DNA from 3 places in the Rhizobium sp. 62_C5_N11_2 genome. Region 3 is predicted to be linked to each of the others. Evidence: riboswitches for the same ligand, from Rfam matches in the RefSeq annotation. Region 3 holds a riboswitch; each other region holds the start of a gene.
The links. Region 3 has a riboswitch for FMN ahead of ribB (3,4-dihydroxy-2-butanone-4-phosphate synthase). Riboswitches for the same ligand answer to the same signal wherever they lie in the genome.
Positions count from the first base shown of each region.

Region 1: it holds a riboswitch for FMN, as region 3 does, so the genes downstream of both, AB8B31_RS13570 (6,7-dimethyl-8-ribityllumazine synthase) here and ribB (3,4-dihydroxy-2-butanone-4-phosphate synthase) in region 3, are expected to answer to the same signal.
Region 2: it holds a riboswitch for FMN, as region 3 does, so the genes downstream of both, ribN (riboflavin transporter RibN) here and ribB (3,4-dihydroxy-2-butanone-4-phosphate synthase) in region 3, are expected to answer to the same signal.

Region 1 covers NZ_JBPWPW010000001.1:2,684,847-2,689,712, forward strand. Annotated here, with positions in the region: gene AB8B31_RS13545 (winged helix-turn-helix domain-containing protein) at 1-223, opposite strand, end outside; gene AB8B31_RS13550 (adenylate/guanylate cyclase domain-containing protein) at 297-1,415, opposite strand; gene AB8B31_RS13555 (hypothetical protein) at 1,619-1,843, shown strand; gene AB8B31_RS13560 (GCG_CRPN prefix-to-repeats domain-containing protein) at 1,958-2,269, opposite strand; gene AB8B31_RS13565 (SRPBCC family protein) at 2,503-2,949, opposite strand; FMN riboswitch at 3,193-3,335, shown strand; gene AB8B31_RS13570 (6,7-dimethyl-8-ribityllumazine synthase) at 3,414-3,848, shown strand; gene AB8B31_RS13575 (VOC family protein) at 4,023-4,712, shown strand; gene AB8B31_RS13580 (LysR family transcriptional regulator) at 4,831-4,866, opposite strand, start outside.
Region 2 covers NZ_JBPWPW010000001.1:1,417,238-1,422,103, reverse strand. Annotated here, with positions in the region: gene AB8B31_RS07190 (esterase-like activity of phytase family protein) at 1-1,879, opposite strand, end outside; gene ribN (riboflavin transporter RibN) at 1,963-2,871, opposite strand; FMN riboswitch at 2,956-3,110, opposite strand; gene hupB (DNA-binding protein HupB) at 3,235-3,510, opposite strand; gene lon (endopeptidase La) at 3,717-4,866, opposite strand, start outside.
Region 3 covers NZ_JBPWPW010000001.1:2,281,593-2,286,458, forward strand. Annotated here, with positions in the region: gene AB8B31_RS11480 (sugar ABC transporter ATP-binding protein) at 1-760, shown strand, start outside; gene AB8B31_RS11485 (SDR family oxidoreductase) at 783-1,571, shown strand; gene AB8B31_RS11490 (hypothetical protein) at 1,607-1,747, shown strand; gene AB8B31_RS11495 (glucose 1-dehydrogenase) at 1,820-2,602, shown strand; FMN riboswitch at 2,795-2,993, shown strand; gene ribB (3,4-dihydroxy-2-butanone-4-phosphate synthase) at 3,120-3,755, shown strand; gene AB8B31_RS11505 (SDR family oxidoreductase) at 3,842-4,609, opposite strand.

The sequences.
Region 1 (4,866 bases), 400 kb from region 3:
ACTGGGCGAGCTGACGCAGGTGATAGCTGGTCGCGCCGCTATTCAGCCCGAGCCGCGCCGCAAGCTGCGTCGCGGTGGCGGGGCCATCGAGCCTGAGCATGCCGAGCATGCGCAGCCGGACAGGATGCGTCAGCGCCTTCAGCGCGGTTGGATCGGGCACGACACGGCTGAGGGTGCGGGGTGCGGTGACGGATTGAGCAGGCTGCGGGCGCGGATTTTTCATGCCGGAAGCCTACTATTGCAAAGATATCTTTGCAAAGCTTTCTTTGCATAAATGCAACTGCCCTGTCCGCAGCTCAATCCTCAGGCAGGGTGAAGACCGCGCAAGGGTCGGCGATGCCACGCAAGGTGTGCTCTCCGAGCGGCATCAGTGCCGTCGCCGTATTCGCCGCAACCGCGCCCGAGATCAGCACGCTTCGGCCGAGCGGCTTACACAGCCCTTCCAGCCGGCTGACCAGATTGACGGCGGGGCCGATGGCCGTAAAGTCCAACCGGTCGGCAGCACCAATATTGCCCCACAGGATCTCGCCAAAATGCAATGCTGCGCCGAAGGGCAGCAGCGCCAGCCCCTGCGCCTGGCGCACCTGATCGAGATGGGCCATGCCGGCGCGGCTGGCGGCGACCGCGCGCAGTGCTGCCTCGCAGGCCTCGCAATCCCCTCGAGCGGCGTCGCCCTCGCTCGACGTAGCCGTGACCGGAAAGATCGCCAGCACGCCGTCGCCGATGAACTTCAGCACCTCGCCCCCGAAGGCATGCACGGCGCCGGCGACGCGGTCGAACCAGGCATCCAGTGCGGTGATCATCACGTGAGGCTCGGTCACTTCGGAGAGCGCGGTGAAGTCGCGCAGATCGGCGCAGAGAAGGGCTGCGCGGATGGTCTCGCCGGTGCCGCGGGCAAGGGCGCCGGCCTGCACCCGGGCGGCGCTGCGGCGGCCGAGATAGGCTTCAAGCAGCGCGGCCTTCGCCTCCCGCGCCGCCAAGGCGGCGAGCGGCGCTCCAGCAAAACGCGCGACCTCGTGCAGCAGGCCAGCCTCAGCCGGGCCGAATGCACCGGCCCCCGCCCCATTGGCGATACCCGCCCAGCCGAGCACCGGTCTGTCAGATATCTGATTGTCCTGTACAGGCCCGATCCTATCCTCCCATACCGGTCCCAACCCGGCCAGCCACTCGCGCCCGGCCTCACTCTGCGGAGCCGCGGCGAAGGCCAACGCCTCGATGACAGCACCGGTCTCGGCCCGCCACAGCCAGGTGCGCCGCGCGATGATCGGATGCGGCACCGAAAGCGTCAGCGCGCCACCGGAAAGCGGCAGGCCATCGGCCAGCAGCCGGCGCCCGAGTTCGGCCAGAAACCGTTCGGGACCAGGCGAGGCGCCGGCCTCGTCAATCAGCCAGGCAAGGGGGGACGGCAGATCCATGGCTTAACATCGCACGCTCACCGGGGCGGCCGCAAGGACATCCCCGGAGTGACCGCTTGCGGTCATCCCCGGGTTCGAAAAAGGACGTCCGCTCCCTGTCGAAAGCCATTCGCCACGGTGGAAAACAAAAAATAAACACTTTAAACTTGCGCGACTTTGATTCCATTATAGGGCCGTTCGTCATCGTGTGATTGAGGGGTACGATGGGCACGATATTCTGGCCGAAAGATCCGCTGGATGGGAATGACATGACGCTGCTGACGTCGATCCTTCGGCGATGGTGCGAAAGGTATCAGGTCGAGCTGACGGCGGAGGAGAGCAGCCGCAAGGCGAAAGAACTCGTCGAATGGTTCGAATTCGGCGTCAAGGATCCCATCGAGCTCGAGGAATTGATCGACGACAAGCACTGGCTCGTCGGCAGGATCTGACCCTCTCGGGCAAATCGGGAGAACGCTGGCTGTCAGCGTCGGCGAAGCTGTTTCATTAGAAAAGGCCGGGCGAAAATCGCTCCGGCCTTCATCCATTACATCTAAGCGAGACCTTTAGTCGTCATCCCGCCAACGCCGGTCGCGATCCCAGCGCCTCTCATGGCGCCAGCGCGGGCCATCATCCCAATCCCGGTGACGCCGCTCCCAGCCCCAGCGGGGCGGACCACCGTAGAAAGCTACCGGCGGCGGGCGTCTCCAGTTTCGCCGGCATTCGCCCCAGCGCGTCAGATGCCAGCCGCGACCGCAGGCGTAGTCGACCTTTGTGACATTGCTCTGGACATTGATTGTCCCCATCGGCGTCGCCTCAGCTGTGCCGATCGAGAGGCCGCCAACGAGCAAGGCGGCCGCGATAGAAAGCGCTTTCATCGAGAACTCCATTTTCAATCCAGCCGTCCCCACTTTATGGCCGCTAAATTGAACTGGAGATGAACTGCGCGTTCATGTTTGGCGCTGGAGCATGATGCCGAAAAGTGTGAGCGGTTTTCGGACGACCTTATGCTCTAACTCTTTAATTTAGAACAGGATTCAGACTTTGGGCCGATCCAGCCTAAAATCATCCTGTTCTGGCAGCGCGCGATGTCGAAGGTGGAAACGCTGGGCTACGTCCTGCCGTAAAATGGGTCGGGACCTGGACTACGCCCGGCGGCGACTTCGGTCAGCCGCCCGAGGTAATGCGCCCAGCCTTCCGCATGGCCGGCGCATTGATCGGCGCTGGGCAGGCCGCTATGGGTGAGCCGCAACAGCGTTCCGCCCCCCTGCTCGATCAGATCGATCTCGACCAGGCTCGACCCCGGCGGCACCACCTCGCTGCCGTCCCAGCCGAAGCTGTAGGCAAGGCGATGAACCGGCACCACTTCACGAAACGAGCCGCGCGCAAAGCGGGCGCCGGTGACGTTGACGAGATAGAGTCCGCCGGGCTGCGGCTCGACCTGCGCTTCCGTTCCCATCCAGCGCAGGATCTTCTCCGGATCGGTCATCAGCGCAAACACCGCGGCCGGCGGCGCCGCGATATGCGCCTCGCGGTGAACGACGAAAAATTCTGGCATCACTCTCTCCCATGGTTGTCACGGCCCCGCCCAGGCGGAGACAGCGCGTCCTGTCTTGTCGTGGTATTTCTGACCTAGATGTCCTCACAGAGAGCATGTAGGCGCATGCCCCTCCTCCGCAAGAGGGATTGCCGGTCGCCATCGACGAACGAGCGAAATCGCCGCTTGGGGAGCTCTGATCCAGCTCCGGCCGCGAAAGCATTTCGACCTATTGCCAGCCCGCCGCCTTCCCCCTATTGTTCGTGCCGTTCTCAGGGCGGGGTGAAAGTCCCTACCGGCGGTATGCAATTTTGATTGCGAGCCCGCGAGCGCCTTCTCAGGAAGGGTCAGCAGATCAGGTGAGATGCCTGAGCCGACGGTCATAGTCCGGATGAAAGAGAACGTGCGTTCCTGCCGCCCTTGCGGCTGTCGGGGACGTTCGTGATCGCCTTGGGTGATGTGTCTGTTCGCCAAAGGAGATTACCGTGACACCCACCCGCTACGCCTTCGTCAAAGCCAGCTGGCACGCCGACATCGTCGACCGCGCCCTTGATGGCTTCTACCAGCTCGTTCCGCCCGAGCAGGTCGACGTGTTCGATGTTCCCGGCGCATTCGAGATGCCGCTGCTTTCCCGCGATCTTGCGGCAACCGGGCGTTACGGCGCCGTCATTGCCGCCGCCTTCGTCGTCGACGGCGGAATCTACCGCCACGAATTTGTCGCCCAGGCCGTCGTCGATGGGCTGATGCGCGCCGGCATGGATACGGGCGTGCCGGTGCTGTCGGTGTCGTTGACGCCGCACCAGTATCAGGAAACCGAGCATCACAAGCAGATCTACCGCGCGCACTTCGTCGAGAAAGGCCGTGAAGCGGCAAAGGCAGCTCTGACGATCGGCAAAACCCGCGCCGCTCTTGCCGCGTAGTCAGCGGTTCGACGAACAGAAGACGGCGGGAACAGTCCCGCCGCTTCGATACAACTCCGCTACACGGCCAAACCAGACAGAATAATTGATTCGACGGCCTCACCGCACTGTGGTCCACTGGCCACTGACATGTATCGCCATTCTTAACGCATCCAAAACCCCAAGGAGCTGAAGATGAGCAATGCAATGCGCAGTGAAACCCCCATTGAGACCCCGAGAACACAGCCCGTCGACACCAAGCTCGAGGTGGTCGTCATCCCCGTTTCCGACGTCGATCGCGCCAAACGCTTTTACGACGGCCTGGGCTGGCGGCTCGACGCCGACTTCGCCAATGATGCCGATTTCCGTGTAATCCAGTTTACCCCGCCCGGCTCCGGCTGCGCGATCATCTTCGGCAAGAACGTCACCGCCGCGGCCCCCGGTTCCGCCCAGGGGCTCTACCTGATCGTCTCCGACATCGAGGCCGCTCGCCGCGATCTCATCGCCCGCGGCATCGAGGTCAGCGAAGTGTTCCATGACGCTGCCGGCGTCTATGCCGGCAAGGACGAACCCTATCTGTTCGGCCGCCTGCGGATCGCCGGCCGCGATCCCGATCATCGCAGCTATCGCTCCTTCGCCTCATTCAAGGATCCCGACGGCAACGGCTGGCTGTTCCAGGAAGTCACCACGCGGCTGCCGGGGCGCATCGACGCCGACGAGACGAAATTCACGACGTCGACCGAGCTTGCGTCAGCACTCCGCCGTGCGGCAACTGCCCATGGTGAACACGAGAAGCGAAACGGCGGCAAGCACGACGAAGGCTGGCCGGACTGGTACGCCGAATACATGGTCAGCGAACAGGCCGGCAAGCAGCTTCCCTTGTAGGCAAAGGCGGCAACATCCTCTGAGAAGCAAGGGCATTTCGGTATGGCGCGCGCCATACCGAAATGTTTTATCGTGTCTATGCCTCGTCAGGTCGAGGATCGCGATCCGCCAGAAGCTGTCATTGAGATGCGGAAGAGATCTGCGACGTTATCCA
Region 2 (4,866 bases), 860 kb from region 3:
ACAGACCGACCCAGCCGCTTTCCGTCTTGTCGAGCGGATAGCGCACAGCACCCCATTCCTTCTTCTTCGGATTGTAGGAGACGAGCTTGACGAAGCCCTTCTCGTCATCGCTCCACTCACGCTGGACCGCCATCCAGAGCGTCGCATCGTCGCCGGTGCCGACAATGGTCACGCCTTCAAAGCCGTAGCGGATTTCGTTGGCGACGAGCTCCTTCGGCAGGGCAATCTCGGCCTTGATGTCGCCCTTGGCATTGACGTTGTAGAGGGCATGCGGAACGAGACGCTCGCTGTAACCTTCCGAGGCGAGCCAGAAGGAGCCGTCGGCAGCAGCCGCGATGCCTTCGATGTCGAGCTTCTGGGCCGGGGCGCCGTCACGCTTGACGACGAGGGCGTCGGTGATGACGGCCGGCTTCTTGCTGGCATCGATCGTGTAGATCGTCGGCTGCGAGCCCAGAACGCTGTCGCTGACGGCGTAGAGCATGCCCGGCTTGCCCGGAACGGCGGCGAGACCCGAAAGGGCTGCAAAGCCGATCGGATTGCCGTCCTTCTCGGCGGAGACGATCTGCGGATAGGCCTTTTCGCCTTCCGAGCGCTCGTAGATCATCACATGCGAGCGCGCGCCGCCATCCTTTCCGAGGTCGAGTTCGTTGGCAGTCACGAGGAGATTGCGCTTAGGGATGGCGATCGCGCCTTCCGGCGAAATGCCGGACGGCAGCAGCTGGACGAGTTCGGGATCGGCACCGGTATCCTTATAGACGCCGACGACCGAAGCACGCTCGGCGAGCAGGAAGAAATACTGATCGTCCCCGAACTTGGCGGCTTCGAGGCCTTCCGGCTCGACGCCCTTCGATCCTGACCGGCTTTCCGGATAGTGGCCGATATGGGCGACGGCGCGTTCGAAGGATGCGCCCGATTCGTAGAGAAGCTTACCCGTCTTGTCGAAGATGGTGAAGCCGCGCGAGCCGCCCTGGTAGTCGCCTTCATTGGCGACGACGAGGCGGTTGTCGTCCAGCCACTTCACGGCGTCGGGTTCGCGCAGCACGCCTTTGGCTTCGCCCGAGAATTTCAGGGCGCCGTCACGCTTGGTGTCGATACCGGTGAGATCGACGCTGCCGGCGGAGAAATGCGTCTTCACTTCAGCCGTGTTGGCGTCGATGATGACGATCTCATTGTTTTCCTGCAGCGTCAGAGCAATCTCGTTCAGGCTGTTGAAGGCGACGAATTCCGGCTCCGGATCCTCCGGGGCGACGCCGGCAAGCCCGGTCAGCGCCACGTGCTTGATCGTGCCGCAATCGACGGTGCCGTTCCTGACCTGGAAGACGACGAGGTCGCCAGCCGGCATCTGCGGAATCTTGCCGTCATTGACGTCTTCGTCGCGCTCGTTTTCGATCGCGATGGTGCCGAGTGTCTTATCCTTGTTGAGGGCGATCGAATCCGGCTGGCCGCCGAGATCGCAGCTGTTTTCGATCTTCTTGGTCGCCACGTCGACGATGGCGAGACGACCCGAGGGCTTCGCCTTGTTTTCGGAAGTGTTGACGGCAACGAGCGCCTTGCCGGCGCTCGAGGTGACCGATGTCGGCTCGCCGTCCATCATCACCGCGCCGCCGGCCTTCGGAGCCTTGGCATCGGTAATGTCGATGAAGCCGATCGCGCCGAGCGGGCTGTCGCTATAGATCAGCGTGTTGTCGTCGTCGGTCGCGGTGATGATTTCGGCGGAGCTCACCGAAAGCTTGTCCTTGTCAGCCGGCAGGTTCTGCGCAACCGGGAAGGAAGCGATGCGATTGAAAACCGGTTCGGCCGCGGCCGGAAAGGCAACGGATGCGAGAAGCACGGCAGCGAGCGCTGCCTTGCGCGATGAAATTGTCATGAAATCCCCCATGTGTCGAACATTCGAAACAGGAGTTTTCTGCGCGAGCGGCATGACAGAGGCATGACAGCGGCGACATTTTGCGCCAGACCACGTCAGGCTGGTTTGCGCTCCTGGCGCATCTCGTTTCGCATGATGAAGAGCGAGGCAGACAGGATGAGAGCCGCTCCCAGCCAAAGGTAACCCGCCGGCGCATAGCCAAAGAACAGCCAACCGGCCAGCACGTTCAACGGCAGCTTCAGATCGTCGAACGGCTGGACGTAGGCGGCATCGGCTGCGGCATAGGCAAGCGTCAGGAAATACTGCGCTGCGGCGGTCAGCAGCCCCGCCAGCAGGAACAGGGCAAGTGTTGCACCCGTCGGCACTGCAAAACCTGCCGCAAGCGCCAGCCCGCCGTTTATCGGGGTCAGCAGAACGAGCAGCCAGACGGTGATCGTCTCCGGTCGTTCAATGCCCGTTAGGCTTTTGGTGATCAACGACGAGGCGCCCCACAGCAGCGCCGAGAGCACAGGCAGGAGTGCTGCCCAGCCAAAGCCGTCCGACCATGGCTGCAGGATGATCATCGCTCCGGTGAAACCCGCCGCCGTCGCGGCCCAGCGGGCCGGGCCGACGCGCTCACCGAGGAAAAGCCGGGCACCCAGAATGATGAAGAAGGGCGAGGTCATCACCAGTGCGATCGCCTGCCAGATCGGCACGGCGGCAAGGCCGGCGACCCAGGCCTCGACGCCGAGCGCGGCAAGCGCGACGCGCGCGAGGTGACGCCAGGGATAGTGCGTGCGCATCGCCGCGAGGCCGAGCCTCTTAAGGAACGGCAACGAAAACAGGAAGGCGAAGCCATATTGCCAGAAGGCTGCCGACGCCGAGGGAAAGGCAAGCTTCATCGTCAGCCATTGGGTGACGACGTTGAGAAGCGAAAAAGCAATGCCGGCAAGCACCATCCAGAGTGCACCGACAACGGCGCGGGACGGCGAGACTGCAAGGGAAGTCTGATTCATGTCTTTCATCCAAAACAGGGACCAACATAAATCAGGACGCATGAGCCACGACCAAGCGACACAGGACAGACCCCTGCCCTTCGCACGACCGACACTCATTCTCTTCCATCCGGACTTTAACCGTCGGCTCCGGAATCGCACCGGATCTGCTGACCCTTCCCCCGCTTGGACACGAGGGAAGGCGCTCGCGGGCTCGAGCCGAAACTCTTACCGCCGGTGGGGAGTTTCACCCCGCCCTGAGAACAGAAATGTCGTAGATCAAAGCCCGCGCGGCGGCAAGAGTGCTCCTAAAGCAAAAGGGGTCCGGCAAAGCCGAACCCCTCTCAAATCCTGGACAACCGGTCTCGTTTCCGGCTGACGGATAATATCAGATCAGCCGTTGACGGCGTCCTTCAGGCCCTTGCCGGGCGTGAATTTGGGCACGTTGCGAGCCGGAATGTCGACTTCAGCGCCCGTCGACGGATTACGGCCCTTCGTTGCGGCACGATGAGAAACGGTGAAGCTGCCGAAACCCGCGAGGCGGATGTCGCCCTTGTTCTTGAGTTCAGCCTGGACAACGTCGAAAACCGCGTCAACAGCGGAAGCCGCGTCAGACTTCGTCAGTCCTGCCTTTTCGGCTACTGCGGACACGAGTTCATTCTTGTTCATGTTTCCACCCCTTTCTAAATGGTATGAAACGACTCAAAAGTAAGCTAGGCGCAGAATAGGTTTCATCAGGCCCGCCGAAAACCCAAAAGCCCTGCAAATCAAGGAAAAGCAAGCGTCTACATGACGTTTTCACAAAAAAGGCTGGCGTTTCCGCCAGCCTTTTTGCGTGTTTTGCCCCAATTGGGCGTAAATGTGGCAAAGGCCACTCAATGCGCTATGGTTGCGCCCGTCTCATCGAGGCCTTCGACCGTTGCGATGACGGGCGTTTCTACCGTGCCGTCCCATTCGATCGGCTCCGGTCGCCGGATCAGCGCATGCTTGATCACCTCGCCCATGCGGGATACCGGGATGATCTCCATGTTGTTCTTCACGTTGTCAGGAATCTCCGCCAGGTCCTTGGCGTTTTCCTCCGGAATCAGCACCTTCTTGATGCCGCCGCGAAGCGCTGCGAGCAGCTTTTCCTTGAGACCACCGATCGGCAGCACACGACCGCGAAGGGTGATTTCACCGGTCATGGCCACATGCCTGTCCACTGGGATGCCGGTCATGATCGAGACGATCGCGGTTGCCATGGCGACGCCGGCCGAGGGGCCATCCTTCGGCGTCGCGCCTTCCGGCACGTGCACGTGGATGTCGCTCTTGTCGAAGCGCGGCGGCTCGATGCCGAAATCGACAGCGCGCGAGCGAACATAGGAGGCCGCTGCCGAGATCGATTCCTTCATGACTTCCTTCAGATTGCCGGTGACCGTCATGCGGCCCTTGCCCGGCATCATCACGCCTTCGATGGTCAGCAGCTCACCACCGACTTCCGTCCAGGCAAGACCGGTCACGACGCCGACCTGATCCTCGCCCTCGGCTTCGCCATGGCGGAAGCGCGGGACGCCCAGGTAGTCGGAGATGTTGGCAGCCGTCACATGAACGGCCTTCGTCTTGCCCTTGATGATCTCGGTGACCGCCTTGCGGGCGAGTTTCATCAGTTCGCGTTCGAAGTTGCGGACGCCGGCTTCGCGGGTGTACTGCTGGCTGATCGCCATCAGGGCGTCGTCGCTGACCGAGAATTCTTCCGGCTGCAACGCATGTTCCTTGATGGCCTTCGGCAGCAGGTGCCGCTTGGCGATTTCGCGCTTTTCATCCTCGGTGTAGCCGGCGATACGGATGATCTCCATGCGGTCCATCAGGGGCGCTGGAATATTCAGCGTATTTGCCGTCGTGATGAACATCACATCCGACAGGTCGTATTCGACTTCCAGATAGTGGTCCATGAAGGTCATGTTCTGCGCCGGATCGAGCACTTCCAGCAGGGCCGAGGACGGATCGCCGCGATAATCCTGGCCGAGCTTGTCGATCTCGTCGAGC
Region 3 (4,866 bases):
CCCGCTTGACCGCTTGTTCCCTGCCCTGCCGGTTCCGACAGACCATCCAGTACTCCAGGTGTCGGGGCTGAGCTCGCCGGACAACTCATTCCGTGACGTTACCTTCGATGTGCGCGCCGGGGAAATTCTCGGGATCGCCGGATTGGTCGGCGCCGGCCGCACGGAACTTGTCCGCGCCATTTCGGGCGCGGACCCAATCAGTGCAGGTTCGATCAAGCTGGAAGGCGAAGAACTCAGGCTGCGCGATCCGGCGGACGCGATCGCCAAGGGCATCGTGATGGTCCCGGAAGACCGCAAGGAGCAAGGCCTGGTTGTCGGGCACCGGATCGGCGAGAACATTATATACGCCAATCTTGACAAGCTGGGCGGGCGTTGGATTACGCCGCGCGTCAAGCGCTCGTTTGCGGAGAAGGCCGTTGCCAAGTTCGGCGTGAAGGGCCGTGCGGAGCAATATGCCTCGGACCTGTCCGGCGGCAACCAGCAGAAGGTCGTCATCGCGAAATGGCTGATGCGCGATCCTAAGGTCGTCGTACTCGACGAACCGACGAGAGGCATCGACGTCGGCGCCCGAGCGGGCATCTACGACATCATCGTCAATCTTGCCAAACGGGGCGTGGCGGTCATCGTCGTAAGCTCGGACCTCGAGGAAGTTCTCGGAGTCTCCAATCGCATTCTCGTGCTTGCGCAAGGCAAACAGGCAGGCATTCTCAATCGTGACCAGGCAAATGACGTTTCGGTCATGGAGCTAGCCACCATCTAAACAGACAGAGAAAGGAAGAGCGGTGTCCGACATCACTCTGAACGCCCCGAAGCTTTTCGATCTCAGCGGCCAGGTTGCCATCGTTACCGGAGCAGGAAGCGGCATTGGGCAGCGCATTGCCATCGGCCTTGCACAGTGCGGCGCCGACGTGGCGTTGCTCGACCGTCGAACCGACGACGGGCTGGCCAGGACGGCTGAACATATTCGCGCCGCTGGCCGCCGTTCGATCCAGATCGCGGCGGATGTCACGAGCAAGTCTTCCCTTGGAGAGGCAATAGCACGGACCGAGGCAGATCTCGGCGCATTGACACTTGCAGTCAACGCGGCGGGCATCGCTAACGCGAACGCGGCGGAAGAGATGGAGGAGGACCAATATCAGACGTTGATGGATATCAACCTGAAAGGCGTCTTTCTTTCCTGCCAGGCCGAGGCTCGCGCCATGCTGAAGAATGGACGCGGCTCCATCGTCAACATCGCTTCCATGTCGGGTGTGATCGTAAACCGAGGGCTGAGCCAAGCGCACTATAACGCCTCCAAGGCGGGCGTGATCCATATGTCGAAGTCTATGGCGATGGAATGGGTCGACCGCGGCATTCGCGTCAACACCATCTCCCCCGGATACACGGCAACGCCCATGAACACCCGTCCGGAGATGGTTCATCAGACCAAGCTCTTCGAAGAGCAAACGCCAATGCAGCGAATGGCAGCGGTGGACGAGATGGTAGGCCCGGCAGTGTTCTTGCTGTCGAATGCGGCAAGCTTCGTGACCGGCGTCGATCTTCTCGTCGACGGCGGTTTCTGCTGCTGGTGATGGCGAGGCGAAAGCTCATTGCCGGCAACTGGATAATGAACGGTCTCGCTTCCTCCCTAGCTGAGATCGAGGCGCTGAAGGGAATAACGGGCAAGACGGCGTGCGATATCGTCGTCTGCCCGCCCTTCACGCCGATCGAACGGGCTGTCGAACGGACGGCGCCCAAGACTGCCTGAATTCGCCGAGCTCCAATAATCATCGCAGGGCAGGTCACGCCCAGATTTGCTGTTTACCGGGAAGGAAAGAGCATGAAACGCTTCGAAGATAAGACGGTCGTGATCACGGGAGGCAGCCGCGGCATCGGCGCTGCCATCGCCAGACGCTTTGCGCGCGAAGGCGCCAATCTCGTCGTTTCGGCCAACGAGGAGCTGGTCCACGGCGTTGCCGAACAGATCCGGGCCGAAGGCGGCAAGGCGATCTCCTTCATCGGCGACGTTACCGACAAGGCAAGCGTCAAGGCCCTCTACGATGCCGCCGAGAAGGAATTCGGCTCGGTCGACGTCTCGATCCAGAATGCCGGCGTCATTACCATCGCCCGGGTCGAGGACCTGACCGAAAACGAGTGGGACAAGGTGATGGCCGTCAACACCAAGGGCGTCTTCCTCTGCGCCCAGGAGGCGATATCAAGAATGCGCAAGCACAAGCGCGGCGGCCGCATCATCAACACCGCCTCCGGCCAGGCCCGCGACGGCTTCATCTACACGCCGCATTATGCCGCCTCGAAAATGGGCGTCGTCGGCATCACCCAGAGCCTGGCCAAAGAAGTCGCGACCGAGAAGATCACCGTCAACGCCTTCTGCCCAGGCATCATCGAGACCGACATGTGGGCCTATAACGACCAGGCCTGGGGCAAGCTGCTCGGCAACTACGCCCCCGGCGAACTGATGAAGGAATGGGTCGAGGGCATCCCGATGAAACGGGCCGGCTCCGGAGAGGATGTCGCCGGCCTGGTCACCTTCCTCGCCAGCGATGACGCCGCCTATATCACCGGCCAGACGATCAATGTCGACGGCGGCCTGATCATGTCCTGATGCATGTCGCCTAAAAGTGCGCAGTGGTTTGGGACAACGACATGCATGGAAGGACCAAACCACCAACCAAGCACTGAAGGCGAGCCGGTCGTCGCCTCCATGTGAACAGTGTGTCCATCGGCGTTAGGGCAGCTTTGCATTTTTGCCCGGTCGACTGACCTTGCCATCCGCCTGTCTTTGATCCTATCTTTGAAATGTTCTCAGGGCGGGGTGTAATTCCCCACCGGCGGTATCAGGAGTGATCCTGGAGCCCGCGAGCGCTTCCGGCACCACAGCGCCGCGCGTCTTTCAGACGCGCAAACGACGCTGTAGCACTTTGAATTGCTGGAAGGTCAGCAGATCCGGTGAGATGCCGGAGCCGACGGTATAGTCCGGATGGAAGAGGACAACACGGGCAGTCGCACTCCATCCCGGAGTCGGCTGACGTTTGTTCGCCCAAGGGCAGAAGGCTCGCTCACGGATTGAGCCGAGCAGACCATGTCAGCCCGCTGACATAACCCTTGAAAGGCCAGACAGCATGACTATCGCAACAATTGAAGATGCCATATCAGCCATTGCCAGCGGCCAGATGGTCGTCGTCGTCGACGACCAGAACCGGGAAAACGAAGGCGATATCGTGGTCGCGGCCGACGCCGTCACTCCTGAGGCAATCGCCTTCATGATGACCCACGCCCGCGGCCTCGTCTGCATTGCCATGGAAGGCGAGCGCCTCGATGCGCTCGATATTCCGCTGATGGTGCCCAACAACACGGAATCGCACAAAACCGCCTTTACGGTCTCCGTCGATTATCTCAAGGGCACGACGACGGGCATCTCGGCTGCCGACCGCGCCGCCACCGTCCGCGCCCTCGTCGACGATCGCGCAAAGCCAGATGAATTCGCCCGCCCCGGCCACATCTTTCCGCTCCGCGCCAACCCCCGCGGCGTGCTCGGCCGCCCCGGCCATACCGAAGCCGCCGTCGATCTCGCCCGCCTCGCCGGAAGGGTCCCCGCCGGCGTCATCTGCGAAGTCGCCAACGACGACGGAACCATGTCCCGTCTGCCCGAACTCACGCTCTTCGCCGAACGCCACAACCTCCCCCTCGTCACCATCGAGGACCTGGTCGCCTACCTCGACCGCCTGGCGGAAAGAGACATACGCGAAGTCGCCTGATCGATGCCTTAGTTGCGGCGGCATAGCCCGCCGCAACTAAGAACGTGCCGCAGTGATGACACTGACGGCACCTTCCCTTGCCCGCTCTATGTCCGGCTGATCGAAACCCCACCATCCGCCAGCATCGCCGTGCCGGTCACGAAGCTCGACATGTCGGAGGCGAGGAAAAGCGCCGCATTGGCGATCTCTTCGGGTTGCGCCATGCGTTTCAGCGCATGCAATCCCTCCACGAAAGCGAGCACCTCCGGCGTGGCATCGGGCGCGTTGGTGATGCTGGCGGGCGTGTCGGTGCCTCCGGGAAGCAGTGCGTTGACACGGATCTTCTGCGTTCCGAATTCGGCGGCGAGCACCTGCACGAAGCCGATCAGCCCCGCCTTGCTCGCCGCATAGGCGGCCATGCCAGGCATGCCGACGGTGTGGCCGACGAAAGTCGAGGTGAAGATCAGCGATCCGCCGCCTTTTCCCATCGCCGCCGACTGGTGCTTGGCGCCGAGGAAGGCGGCGGTGAGATTGGTCTCGATCGTCTCGCGCCAGCCCTCCAGCGACAGCCCGGCGACCGGCCCCATCTCACCGAGGATGCCGGCATTATTGAAGGCGATGTCGAGCCGGCCGAAACGCGAAACTGCCGTCTCGACGAGCCTTGCCTGCAGCGCCTCGTCCTTGACATCGCCTAATATGGCGACGGCCTGACCACCCTCCGCCTCGATTTCCGCGATGACGGCATCGAGCGCATCCTGCCGCCGGCCGGTGACTACGAGCTTGGCGCCTTGCCGTGCAAAGAGTTTCGCCGCTGCGCGGCCGATGCCGGAACTTGCGCCGGTAATGATTGCGATCTTGTCGTTGAGAAGTGTCATATCGGTCTCTCCTGGGTTGTTACGAGACCTGAGATGCTCAAACATCAGGCGATGCAGCCACCCGTTTCCCGCGCAGGACGAGAAAAACGCCTATGGCCGAACCGGCAACGCGACGGACGTCCTCATCGACGCCTTGATCGCGGCGTCGGAAATATCGGAATTCACGTTATAAAACAGGCATTTGTCGGACTTCCGCCCACACGCCTGCATTGACATCAGTGCCATTGTGCACCGCATCATCGATTTATGCCTGGTGT